3 regions of the Brachybacterium fresconis genome follow, and region 1 is predicted to be linked to each of the others. Evidence: riboswitches for the same ligand, from Rfam matches in the RefSeq annotation. Region 1 holds a riboswitch; each other region holds the start of a gene.
What was found. A riboswitch is a leader RNA that binds a small molecule or an ion and turns the genes downstream of it on or off. The one in region 1 is predicted to bind thiamine pyrophosphate.
Positions count from the first base shown of each region.

Region 2: another riboswitch for thiamine pyrophosphate. It lies ahead of JOF44_RS19150 (ECF transporter S component); the one in region 1 lies ahead of JOF44_RS04500 (3-oxoacyl-ACP reductase).
Region 3: another riboswitch for thiamine pyrophosphate. It lies ahead of JOF44_RS07160 (YkoF family thiamine/hydroxymethylpyrimidine-binding protein); the one in region 1 lies ahead of JOF44_RS04500 (3-oxoacyl-ACP reductase).

Region 1 is NZ_JAGIOC010000001.1:973,941-978,267, forward strand. It holds gene mobF (MobF family relaxase) at 1-193, opposite strand, end outside; gene JOF44_RS04495 (MFS transporter) at 619-2,076, shown strand; gene JOF44_RS04500 (3-oxoacyl-ACP reductase) at 2,301-3,077, opposite strand; TPP riboswitch at 3,172-3,291, opposite strand; gene JOF44_RS04505 (NUDIX hydrolase) at 3,427-3,852, opposite strand; gene JOF44_RS04510 (class I SAM-dependent methyltransferase) at 3,853-4,327, opposite strand, start outside.
Region 2 is NZ_JAGIOC010000001.1:4,320,547-4,324,873, reverse strand. It holds gene JOF44_RS19160 (M13 family metallopeptidase) at 1-389, shown strand, start outside; gene JOF44_RS19155 (hypothetical protein) at 386-958, shown strand; TPP riboswitch at 981-1,088, shown strand; gene JOF44_RS19150 (ECF transporter S component) at 1,135-1,716, shown strand; gene JOF44_RS19145 (ATP-binding cassette domain-containing protein) at 1,694-3,790, shown strand; gene JOF44_RS19140 (ankyrin repeat domain-containing protein) at 3,838-4,269, shown strand; gene JOF44_RS19135 (GNAT family N-acetyltransferase) at 4,292-4,327, opposite strand, start outside.
Region 3 is NZ_JAGIOC010000001.1:1,567,727-1,572,053, reverse strand. It holds gene purQ (phosphoribosylformylglycinamidine synthase subunit PurQ) at 1-222, opposite strand, end outside; gene purS (phosphoribosylformylglycinamidine synthase subunit PurS) at 222-479, opposite strand; gene JOF44_RS07170 (MBL fold metallo-hydrolase) at 789-1,517, shown strand; gene JOF44_RS07165 (protein-L-isoaspartate O-methyltransferase family protein) at 1,527-2,105, shown strand; TPP riboswitch at 2,162-2,270, shown strand; gene JOF44_RS07160 (YkoF family thiamine/hydroxymethylpyrimidine-binding protein) at 2,311-3,030, shown strand; gene JOF44_RS07155 (ECF transporter S component) at 3,027-3,659, shown strand; gene JOF44_RS07150 (ATP-binding cassette domain-containing protein) at 3,772-4,327, shown strand, end outside.

The DNA of each region.
Region 1 (4,327 bases):
CCACCCAGCCCGCGTACTGCTCCGGGTCCAGCCCGGTGTTCGCGACGACCTCACCGGCGGCGTTGGTGATGGTGAAGTCCGCCAGCGCCGTGCCGCCTTCGAGGTAGTAGTCATCCGCGGTGGACCGGTCGGATTCGAGGTACCGGCGGGCGGCAGTGCCCGGCCCGCGGAAGAGGGTCACGCCGCCTTTCATGCCGGTCACCGCCTTCCTCACGAGTCGCTTCGTGAGGAAGGTGCGCGGGCACTACCGCAGGTAACATGCGTCCATTTATTTGTGTCTTCAGGCGGCGGGGCTGATCGGGGAGGCCATCGCGAGGGTGAGTTGCCGGGCTGGAGCCGATGAGTCGAGACAGCTCTGGGTGGTCCAGCGATCCGGTATGGAGGAGTCAGGGTGAGGGCGGAGACGAGTGTTGAGACTGTGGCGAGGTCGAACAGACACTAGGACCAGGAGGAAGGGGCGGGGAGGCTCGCCTCCTGAAACGCGTGTCGCTCGAGTGGTAGTCTGGGATCATCGGAAGTAAAAACGTGCGTCGCTGTTGAAGACGAGGCTCTCTACAGAGCGCACGAGCACACACGGGACGAACGGCCCGTCACTTCTTCACCGAGAAGGAGTGACCCATGATTCGTCGTCCCAGCCACCAGTCCGAGGCCGTGCAGCCGCCTCACACGCTGAAGGACGCGTGGATCGCGCTGGCCGGGCTGTCGGCCGTGTTCCTGTTCGAGATGCTCGACAACTCGATCCTCAATGTCGCCTTGCCCACCATCGGCCGGGAACTACAGGCCACCGCCACCGCATTGCAATGGGTGACTGGCGTGTACTCCGTCGTGTTCGGCGGATTGATGCTCGCGCTCAGCGCCGTCGCCGACCGCATCGGCCGACGCAAGATGATGCTGGCCGGGCTCGTGCTGCTCGGGATGACGAGTCTCGCGACAGCCTTCGTGGCCACTGCCGGGCAGCTCATCGCCGTTCGCGCGGCGATGGCGGTGGCCGCCGCGATGACCACGCCGGGCTCCCTGGCTCTCGCGTTCCGGCTCTTCGCCGATGACCGCCTCCGGGTACGCGCGATGACGGTGATCTCCACCGTAGGACTCATCGGCCTTGCCGTCGGCCCGATCGCCGGCGGCTTCGTCCTCGCCATCGCACCGTGGCAGACCCTGCTGCTGGTCAACGTGCCGATCGCAGCCATCGCCTTCATCGCGATCCGCAAAGGCATTCCCGCCGACCGGCCAGAAGAGCTTCACCGCGATCCTGTCGATATCTGGGGAGCCATCCTGGGCACCGCGGCCATCGCATCCGCATTGCTCGCCCCCGCCCTCTTCGTCGAAGTGGGCGCAGACACCTGGTTCCCCTGGGCCGGGGTGGCCGCGACCATCGCTTTCGCGGCAGCATTCGCCTGGCGCGAGCGCTCGTTCCAATACCCCCTGCTGGACCTGCAGCTGATCGCGAGCCCGCTCGTGTCCAGCGGACTGGCCTTCAAAGGCGCAGCCAACCTCGCCGTCGCAGGTATCGGGTACCTCGTTGCACTTCAGCTCCAGCTCGACTGGGGATGGACGCCCGCCCAGGCAGCACTGGGCATGCTTCCGCAAGTGATCGTCCTCGTCGCCGGCGGCGCCGTCATCTCGATCCTCGTCGACAAGCTCGGACTCGATCGAGCGGCCTGGCTCAGCGCCTCTGCCGTCGTCGTGGGCCTGGCCGTCTACGCGCTTCTGGGACGCGTCGGATACGTCTGGATCGCTGTGGCCCTCGTGCTCGTCGCGGCGGGAATGCGGGTCGTCGGCGTCGTCGCGGGAACCAACGTCATGAAAGGAGTTCCAGAAGACCGGACCACCGTCGGCGCGGCCCTGGCCGATACAGCCGGCGAGTTCGCAACCGCCGTGGGCATCGCCCTGAGCGGAACCTTCCTCGCCGCCATCTTCACCGGGCACCTCACCGCATCGGCCTGGCCGACCGAGCAGACCGCGGAGTTCCGACTCGCGGTCACCTGGGGCGGAATCGCTCTGACCGTGCTCGCGGCGGGCCTCGTCGCCTTCGGCATGCTCCGAGCCCACGGAGAGAAGAGCGCCCCAGAAATCTAGACCGAAGGGTGTTGACGGCGTGTCCGTCAAGGGAATGAACGGGGCTTCTGCAGGGGCTCTGCTTAAACGAAGAGTGAGATGAGAGAGGCGTGGTCACGGTGTTCAGGGACGAGGCGCAGTCGGTCGTTGCGCTGCACGACGTGGCGGTGACCACCAGGCCGCGCTGCGATGACCGACACCGTGGATGAAGAGGTTGAAGTGGGCCTGCTTGCCTTCCACGCCGCTCACCCCTTGACGAGTCCGCCGTCGACGATGAGGTTCTGACCCGTCACACCCCTGGCCCACGGGGAAGCGAAGAATACGACTGGGTCGGCGAGCTGATCCGGCGTCGTCACCGCCCGCAGCGGGGTGCCCGCGGCGATGCCCTCGAAGACCGCCTCAGGGGTCGCCGCCGAGGCGTCGGTGGTCAGCAGCAGCCCCCCGGAGACCATGTTCACCGTGATGGCCTGCGGGCCGAGATCGTCGGCGAAGGTGCGTGTCAGGGACAGCAGCGCTGCTTTCGCCGCGGTGTAGTCGTGGTAGGGCACGACGGGGTGCTGGAAGAGGTTCGTACCGATGTTGACGATCCGGCCGAAGCCCGCCTCGACCATGCCGGGAAGGGTGGCCTGGATGACGTTGAGAGGCCCATGCACGGAGCCGGTGAACTGTGCGGTGATCTCCTCGTAGGAGATCTGGTCCGCGTGGGAGCGGGCGTCGCCGTTGAAGGAGAAGTCAGCCAGCGCGTTGTTCACGACCGTGGTGATCGGACCGCCAAAGCGATCGGCGGCCTCAGCGACGAGGGCATCGACCTGGGCGCGGTCGCGGACATCAGCCCGGATTGCGATCGCCTTTCCGGGGTGGGCGGCGGCGAGGTCCTCCGCGGCGTCCTGGGAGGTGTGGTAGTCGATGACCACTCGCGCACCCTGGGCCAGGAACGCGCGAGTGATCGCAGCTCGGAGTCCGCGGGCGCCGCCGGTGACGAGGACGATCTGCTCGGTGAGGGGGAGAATAGTGTGTGCCATGTGTATGCCTCTCGATATCGAGGCGAAGGCAACCCGTGCGCACCGAAGAGCGAAAGTTGCTCTTCGGTGCGCTGACACCGCCAACATTGTCGGCGGGTGAAAGTCCGGACATTCCCTTCGCCAGTGCTAACTGGATCAGGTTCAACGGGTGTCATCTCAGCCGACCACGTCCCGTGCTCGAAAGCTGGAACGGGCGGCGCCCCGTGTCACGCCACCATCACATCACGGAAACCACACTCTCCACAAGCTTCGGACGGCCTGATTCTTCGTTACTGGAATCGCTGTCACAGAACACCTGATATCACTACGTGCTATCCGGCAAATGGGCATTCTGGCTTCTTGAGTGTTCCTATTGCTTGCGTTCCAGCTCGAGCGCGGTTTGGGCGATAGCGCGGACGTTGAATGTTTCCGCGACCGGTATCGCAGCCATTTCCTCGAGGGTGAACCATGCCGCTTCGAGTGCGTCATCGTCCGGGACCGGTTCCCCTCGTTCCCATCGGCAGAGCACTGCGATCAGGACGTAATGCAGATTGTGGTCGGCATCGATGACGTCGACAGCATCGAAGACATCACCGGGTGTGGCGAGGACTCCTGTTTCCTCGGCGAGTTCGCGCGCGGTCGCGGCGGTCAGGGTCTCGCCGGGTTCGATCTTGCCCCCGGGGAATGCCCAGCGCTCGGCGTCGGGCATGTGGGCACGCCGGATAAGGAGTACACGTCCTTTTCGGACCACTGCCGCCAGCGTCGCCGGCTTCGGGTAGGAAGCGTCGCGCGTCATCTACCCCGCCCCGATCGTCGACTCGGAGTGGTCTTGGAGGTGGGCTGTGATCTGCATGAACGGTGGATGGTCGATAGGTGCCTGGGAGCCGACGTCCTCTACGGTTTGTGCTCCGCGGTCGGTGACCTTGTCGACTGTGAAGCCGGCCTCGGTCAGCACCGCCTCGTAGGTGCTGATGAACCAGTGCCGGTCGACAAGCTCGAGGATCCCGGTGCCGGGGATCTGCAAGCTGACCTTGCGTTCGTCTCCGTCACGGTAGCCTCTGCCGGGCTCGCCGCTGCGGAAGGTCGGGAACGGTACTCCTGTGGCCGCCGGGTTGCTATCGACGATGAAGAGTCTGCCGGTCGGTGTAAGCACTCGGGCGAGCTCGCGGGCGATCGCTCTCAGTTCCTCGCGTGTGGGCACGTTGATGAATACGAAGCAGCACACGATCGCATCGAATGTGTCATCCGGGTAGGGAACGTGGCCGCTGTCG
Region 2 (4,327 bases), 3.3 Mb from region 1:
TCGCCCAGTACTCCGAGCTCTCCCCCCGCGAGCTCGACGACGTCCACCGCGTCAACGGCGCCCTCACCATCGGTGAGAACATCGGTGACCTCGGCGGGCTCTCGATCGCGCTGGCGGCCTACCGCGGCAGCCGCTCGGCGCGCGAGGTCGACGCCGTCCTGGACGGCTTCACCGGGCTGCAGCGGGTGTTCCTGTCCTGGGCGACGGTGTGGCGCGGCAAGAACCGTCCCCAGGAGGCGATCCGCCGCCTCGCCGTGGACCCGCATGCGCCGATGGAGTTCCGCTGCAACACGGTGGTCTCGAATCTCGAGGCGTTCCATCTGGCCTTCGACGTGCGCGAGGGCGACGGGATGTACCGCGCCCCCGAGCAGCGCGTGACGATCTGGTGAGCGGGCGGCCGGACGCCCCCTTCTATGTCGGCACCACCCGTCCGTCCGGGGTCGGGTGGACCCGCATCGGCCTGACCGCACTGGCCGGCGTGATCGTCACCCTGCTGATGGCCAGCCGCAGCTCGGTGCTGGCCGCCGCGGTGATCGCGGGCCTGTTCGCCCTGCTGACGCTGTGGACCTGGATGGGCCAGCACTCCCGCTTCCTGGTCGACGAGCGCGGGGTGACCGTGAGCCTCGGCGGCTTCCTGCCGCGGGCCAGCTGGCCCGTGGAGGACTTCCGCACCGTGCAGTACCGCACGCTGGCGGCGAACACGGTGGGCGTGACCCTCGGCGGCTACGGCTGGCGCCGTGGCAAGGCGACCTCCTCGACCCGCGCCGAGCTGACGCCCGTCGGCGATCGCAAGATCTTCACCACCGGACAGACCCAGCAGCCGCACCGGATGATGGTCACCCGCGCCGGCACCATGGTGGAGATCATCGGCCGCTCCGGCACGAACTACCTGCTGTCCCCCGAGGACGTCGAGGGCACGGCCGAGGCGATCGACCAGGCGATCCGTTCGCGGCGCTGAGGGGCTAGACTGGCTCACGGTCATCGACTGACAGGGGAGCACCACCAGGGTGCTGAGAGTGCGCGTTCCAGCGCAGACCCTCGAACCTGATCCGGCTCGCACCGGCGTAGGGAGTCGGGATTTCCGCGAGGCGCCGACGGCGTCCCGCGCCCCTTCCGCTCGTGGAAGGAGACGTGATGACACGCTTTCGCACTCTCGACCTGCTGGTCACCGTGCTGATCGGAGCGGCCTTCGGGGTCGCGTTCCTGGGCTACGGGCAGCTGTACACCCTGATCGGGCCGCTGACGGCGGCGTTCAAGCCCGCCGAGGGCCTGCTCGCCGGGATCTGGTTCCTGCCGGCCGTGCTGGCGGCCCTGATCGTCCGCAAGCCGGGTGCCGCCCTGCTCGCCGAGATGATCGCCGCGGTCGTCTCGATGCTGCTGGGCAGCCAATGGGGCTGGGGCACCGCCGTCTCCGGGCTGATGCAGGGCGGCGGGGTCGAGCTGGTCTTCCTGCTGACCCGCTACCGCCGTTTCACCCTGCCCGTCGCGGTCCTCGGCGGCATGGCCTCCGCCCTGCTGGAATGGGGGTGGGAGAAGATCGCCTACTACCCGGAGATGAGCTGGCCGTACTCGCTGACGATGCTGGCGTTCTTCCTCCTCTCCGGTGCTGTGCTGGCCGGGGGCCTGGGCTGGGCCGCCTCCCGCGCGCTGGCGGCCACCGGTGCCGTCGACTCGCTGCCGGCGGGACGTGAGCATGTCCGCGCCACCGAGGCCTGAGACGACCGGGGAGCTCGCGCTCTCCGGCCTCACCTGGCGCCCCCTCACCCGCGCCGAGCCGACGATCGCCGGGCTGGACCTGGCGATCCCGGCCGGCGAGCGGGTGCTGCTGGCGGGCGCCAGCGGCAGCGGGAAGTCGACCGTGCTGCGGGCCCTGGCCGGCCTGCTCGACCCGGAGACCGGCCAGGGCACAGGGGTTCCGGGCCCGCCCGATCGGCCCGGGGAGCGTGGCCTGCTGCTGCAGAATCCCGCCGACGCCCTGGTCGCGGCGACGATCCGGCGGGATGTCGCCTTCGGTCCCGAGAACGCGGCCCTGTCCCGTCCCGCGATCGGGCAGCGAGTGGCCGATGCCCTGCCGGCGGCGCGGGTGGAGCTCGACCTCGAGCGGGCCCCGCTCGAGACCAGCGGCGGCCAGCAGCAGCGCATCGCCCTGGCCGGAGCTCTCGCGCTGAGGCCGGACGTGCTGCTGCTGGACGAGCCGACGAGCATGCTCGACGCGGCGACGGCCGAGCAGGTGCGCTCGGCGATCCTCACCGCCGCCGGGGATCGCACCCTGGTGCTCGCCGAGCACCGGATCGAGCCGTGGCTGCCCCACGTCGACCGGCTCGTCGTGCTGGGTCCGCAGGCCCGCATCCTGCTGGACGTCGACGCCGCCACCGCCCTGACCGAGCACCGGAACGCCCTGGTGGCGGCGGGGATGCTGGAGGGCCAGGACGCCGCGGACGGCCCCGCGCCGCGGATGGTCGCCCCGGAGGCCGCCGTGGTCGCGGCGCTGCACGGCGTCACGGTCCCTGCACGGGGGCTCACGCGCCCTGTCGACCTCACGGTCCGTGCGGGATCCCTGGGCGTCCTGACCGGTCCCAGCGGGGCCGGCAAGACCACGCTGCTGCGCGTGCTGACCGCGGCAGGCCCGCCCGCCCTCGGCACCGCGCAGCGTCCTGCCCCCTCCCGCCTCGCGACCGTGCCGCAGGATCCCGAGCACTCCTTCGTCGCCGCCACCGTGGCCGAGGAGCTGCGCGCCTCCCCCTGGGCCGACGACGAGCAACTGGCCGATCAGCTGCTCGAACGCGCCGATCTCGTCCACCTCGCCCGCGCCAACCCCCACCGTCTCTCCGGCGGCGAGCAGCGACGTGTCGCGATCGCCGCCGCGCTGGCCCAGAAGCCCGATCTGCTGGTGCTCGACGAGCCCACCGTCGGCCTCGATGCCCGCCGGCGCGAGGCCGTCCTGGGTCTGCTCGAGGACGCCGCCGCCCGCGGCTGCGCGGTGCTGGCCGCCTCCCACGATCCGTCCCTGATCGCCCGCGCCGGAGACCGGTTCGACCTGGCGGCGCCCGACCCCGAGGCGGTGCCTCGGTCCCGCCCGCGCCGCCGGATCCCGGCCGACGCCCTGAACCCGCTGACGCTGTGCCTGATCGGGATCCTCGCAGCGATCGGATCCTTCGCCGTCCAGACCTGGCAGGGCGGACTGCTCGCGCTGGTGCCGCTGGTGCTGCTCGGTCCGCTCGCCGTCCGCTCGCTGCGCGGCGGCCTGCTGCGCCTGGTGCCGATCGCGCTGTCGGCCGCCTCTCTCGCCTGGACCACGGCGCTGCTGGGCGAGGCCCCGGCGCTGTCCGGTCAGGCCTGGCTGCTGGGGCTGAAGGAGGCGGCCCGGATCGGCGTCTTCGTCGCCCCCGGGGTGCTGGCCCTGGGCAGCGTGGCTCCGACGCCCCTCGGGGATGCCCTCGGCGGACGGCTGCATCTGCCGGCGCGCCCCGTCGCCGCCGGGGTCCTCGCCCTGGTGCGGGTGGGGCATCTGGGCCGGCAGTGGGAGATCATCACCCGCACCCGGATCCAGCGCGGCCTGGGCTCGGCCCGCTCGCCGCAGCTGCTGGCGAGCGCGACCCTGGCCCTCCTGGTCGACACCCTGCGCGGCGCCGAGCAGCAGGCCCTGGCCATGGACGCCCGCGGCTTCTCCGGCGCCACGGACCGCACCTGGGCCGAGCCCAGCGAGTTCGGGCGCGCCGACGTGCTGGGGGCGCTGCTCGCCCTGGTGCTGCTGGTGTGGCCCGCCGTGGCGGAAGCACTGGTGGGGTGAGGTGTCCCACGAGTGCACGGCGCTCCGGGACGCCGTAGCCTGGAGCGGTGAACGAGGACACCCAGCCCCAGCCCACCGCCGCCGAGGACGAGGCCGTCATCGCGCTGGCGACCACGATGCTCGAGGCGGCTCGCAGCGGCGATGCGGCGACCCTGCTGTCGCTCGTCGACCAGGGCGCCCCGGTGAATCTGCGCGACGGCGGCGGCAACTCGGCGCTCATGCTCGCCGCCTATCACGGGCACTCGGAGCTGGTGCGCGAGCTCGCCGCCCGCGGCGGTGACGTGGACCTGGCCAATGACCGCGGGCAGTCCCCGCTGGCGGGGGTCGCCTTCAAGGGCACCGTGGAGGTCGCCCGCACCCTGCTCGCCGCGGGCGCCGACCCGCACCGGGGGACCCCGAGCGCCCTGGAGACCGCGCGGTACTTCGAGCGTACGGAGATCATCGCCCTGCTCGAGCAGACGCCGCCCGCCGAGGGCTGAGGATCCGGCGCCGGAGGGTCGCTCAGCCTCGCCCGGGGCGCAGCAGCATCGGCACGTG
Region 3 (4,327 bases), 590 kb from region 1:
GGCGTCGACCACCTTGTCCATCACCGGGGCGAAGCGGCTGATCGCGCCGGCGCGCAGGTAGTCGCCGTAGGAGAAGCCGCCGGGCAGCACGATCGCCTCGACGTCCAGCAGATCGTCCTCGCCGTGCCACAGCGCGACCGGATCGCCGCCCGCCAGGCGCACGGCCCGCAGGGCGTCGCGGTCGTCGAGCGTGCCGGGGAAGGTCACCACACCGATGCGCATCAGGCCTGGCCCTCCTCGACATCGAGGGCGGTGACGTCCTCGATCACGGGGTTGGACAGCAGGGTGGTGGCGGCCTCGCGGAGGTTCGCGAGCACCGCGTCGGTGACCTCGCCCTCGACCTCGAGCTCGAACCGCTTGCCCTGGCGCACGGAGCTGATCCCCTCGAAGCCCAGGCGGGGCAGCGCCGCGGCGACGGCCTTCCCCTGCGGGTCGAGGATCTCCGGCTTCGGCATGACATGGACCACGACGCGGGGCATGGGGCGCTCTCCTGGAGGACATCGGCCGCTCGCGGGCGGCCGGACGGGTGCGTTCTGCTGGGCGGGACGGGAGCGGCTCCCGGGCTCACCGACGATCTCGGTGCCGACCCCGGCCATCGTACCGAGCCGCGGGGGCCCGGCGGGGGAGCGCCCAGCACCCGGCGGCGGCAGAGTCCGGCCGGCGGGTGCCCGGCGACCCGGGGGAGAGCTCGGCGCCCGGCGGTCGGCGCCCGGCGCGCGACCCCTCGCGCCCTGCGGCGAATCAGGTTACGTTCGTCGTGTCCGAGTCCACCGATGCCGGAGGCAGCGATGAAGATCCGTCACCTCGTCCATTCATGCCTGCTCGTCGAGACCGCCGGGAGACGGCTCCTGGTCGACCCGGGCGGCTTCAGCGGGCGGGCCGTGCGCGCTCTGGGTCCCGGGACCCTCAGCACGATCGATGCCATCGCGATCACCCATCAGCATCCCGACCACCTCGATCGCGCCCTGCTGGCCGAGGTGCTCGCGGCGAGCCCGGACGCGATCGTGATCGCGGAGCCGGAGACCGCGACGCAGCTGGCAGAGCCGGCCGAGGACGTCCCGGCGGTGGACGGCGAGCGTCTGCTCCCGCTGAGCGCCGGGGCCGCCCACGAGTTCCCGCCCGTCGGCGATGACCCGGCTCTGAGGATCAGCGCCGTCGGGGGCCAGCACGCGATCATCCATCCCGACATCCCCCGGGTGGGCAACACGGGTCTGGTGCTCACCGCCGGCGACTCTCCGCGCCTCGGCATCACCGGGGACTCCCTCGAGCCGGTCCCCGAGTTCCACGGGATCGACGTGCTCGCCTTCGCGGTCGTCGCGCCGTGGTCGAAGATGTCCGAGACCATCGACTTCCTGCGCAGCGTCCGCCCGGTCCTCGCCCTGCCCGTGCACGAGGCGATCGCCAGCGACGTCGGCCGACCGATCTTCCTGCGCCAGTCCACGAACCTCGCCCCCGAGGGCACCGAGGTGCGCGACTGGCCGGCCGACGGCGTCGTCGAGATCACCTCGAGGGGATGAGTGGTCGTCATGGAGCACGACGCCGACGCCGTGGACCTCGCCTTCCGAGCGGTTCGGCGTGCCCGGTTCCTGCCCGAGGAGCAGCGTGATCGGGCGGACCAGGACGCCCCGCTCCCCATCGGCCACGGCCAGACGAACTCGCAGCCCTACACGGTCGCCGTCATGCTCCGGCTGCTCGACGTGCCGCTCGGTGGCAGGGTGCTCGACCTGGGCTCCGGGTCGGGGTGGACGACGGCGCTGCTCGCACAGCTCGCCGGACCCGGCGGGAGGGTGATCGGCGTGGAGCGCCAGGAGGCGCTCATCGAACCGTCGCGACAGGCCCTCGTCGCCGCCGACCCCGCGGGCGTGGCGGAGATCCGGCTCGCCCGCCCGGGTGTGCTGGGCGCCCCGGAGGACGGCCCCTACGACCGGATCCTGGTCTCCGCCGAAGCGCGCGAGGTCCCTCACGCGCTGCTCGACCAGCTGGCCGAGGGCGGGGTGATGGTGATCCCCGTGGGGACGACGATGCATCGCCTCGAGCGCCGCGGGGGCCGGGTGCGGGACACCGAGCACGGCGGGTTCCGCTTCGTCCCCCTGGTGGAGGACTGAGCGCGCGTGCCGGCGCATGGACAGGTCTGCGGCACGCTCCCGTCGGCGGCTACAGTGGCCGTGTGCACGGGAGCCCGGTGAGCCGGGCTGAGAGGGAGTACTCCGACTCCGACCGTAGAACCTGATCCGGATCATGCCGGCGCAGGGAGCCTCCGCAGGGCGAGAGCCGCTGTGCGTCCGTGCCGCGTCGTGAAAGGCACGGATCGTGACCACCGCTGCTGCATCGTCCGTTTCTCCCGCCTCGTCCGCCGCCCCGGGGGAGGGGAGAGCCCCGACCGCCTCCGCGGACCCTGTCGAGACCCCGCTGGGCTTCGGGGTGGGCGCCCGGATCACCGCCGCCGTCATGGCCGACGACTACGCCCGGATCCTCGGCGAGACGCTCTCCGGTCTCGACGAGAGCTCTCTGGTGCGCGAGACCGGCGACGTCTCCACCTATGTCGGAGGTCACGAGGCGGACCTCCTGCGCTGGCTGATCGACCTCGGCGAGGGACTCGCCCGCACCGAGCACCACGCCGCGCTGACCGTGCACCTGTCCCGCGGCTGCCCTGGCGAGGTCGTCTGCGAGCTGCCCGGCGGCGCCGGGCCGCGTCGCGCCGAGGTCCCGCCCCCGCGCCGGACCGGGCGGTTCGCCACCGCGGAGTGGGCCCTGTACCCCTTGGCCGACCAGGTCGCCGCGGACGGCACCGCCCCCGACCACATGCGGGACATCTGCGCGGCGATCGATCATGCCCGCGACCTGGGCACCTTCCGCGGCTCCGAGCACTTCGCGACCCGGCTCGAGGGGGACGTCGGGGACGTGCTCGCGACCGCGCTCGCCGGATGGGTGCTGGTGGGGCGCGGCGTCCAGCACGTGACCAGCCATCTCACGGTCAGCCTCAACAGTCCCTCGCACGAGGTCCGGGACCTCGGGACGGTGACGCGATGACCGCCCGGGCCCGCGGCCGGCTGGACCTGCGCGAGATCGTGCTGGTGGTGGTGCTCGGAACCGTCTTCGGCTTCCTGTACTGGGTGTTCGTCCAGACTTGGAACGCTCTGGCGATCGCCATGGGGCCCGCCGGGGACCTCGCCCAGCACGTCCTGGCCGGGTCCTGGTTGCTGGTGGGGCCCGTCGCGGTCGCGATCATCCGCCGCCCGTTCAGCGGAGTGATCGCGGAGATCCTCGCGGCCGTCGTCGAGGTCGTGTTCCTGGGCAGTCCCGTCGGTCCGCTGCTGCTGCTGTCCGCCGCGCTGCAAGGGGCGGGCAGCGAGCTGCCCTTCGCACTGACCCGGTACCGCCGGTTCGGATGGGGCACCTACGCCCTCTCCGGCGCCCTCGGCGCGGGTCTGGTCTTCTTCTGGACCGCCGTGCGGATGGGCTGGTACGGGCAGGACATCCTGGGGCTGCGACTGGGAATGCAGGTGGTCTCCGGCATCGTCCTCGGCGGCCTGCTCGCCAAGGTCCTGGTCGACGCCCTGGTGCGCACCGGAGTGCTCGACAACTTCGCGATCGGCGGATCCCGGCAGAGCGCGGATCCGAGGACGGTCGACGACGCCCCCGCCCGCCGTGTCCGCTGAGGCGTCGCCACCCGGTCGCGCCGGGCGGGCGGATCGCGTCGTCGCAGCCTGTGCGGAGCGCCCGACGGGACGCGCCCCCGCGGGCTGCGGCGCGGCCGAGGGTGACCGGCCGGTGGTCCGGGCCGAGGACCTCGAGGTCGTCCTGCCCTCCGGGGACGGCGTCGGCCCCTGGACCGGCACCCTCCGGGCGGGAGAGCAGGTCCTGCTGCTCGGCCCCTCCGGCGCCGGCAAGTCCACGTTCCTGCTGGCACTGGCCGGCGCGGTGCCGTCTCACGTGCGCGGCAGCGTCTCCGGGAAGGTGCGGATCGACGGGCGGGACCCGGTGGCAGACGGTGTCGCCGCCCTCTCGGACGTGGTCGGCTACCTCGGCCAGGACCCGGTCAGCGGGGTGTGTCTGCCGGACGTCGCCGACGAGGTCGCGCTGCCTCTGGAGAACCGATGCGTGCCCCGGACGTGGATCGGACCCGGGGTCGACGCCGCGCTGCGCGGCACCGGGGCGGAACGGCTCCGGCATCGGCGGACCCGGAGCCTGTCCGGCGGGCAGCTGCAACGAGTCGCCCTCGCGGCGGCGACCGTCACCGGACCACGGCTGCTGCTGCTCGACGAACCCACCGCGATGCTCGACGCCGACGGCGTGGCCGTCGTGCGGAAGAGCGTGGAGGCGGCGG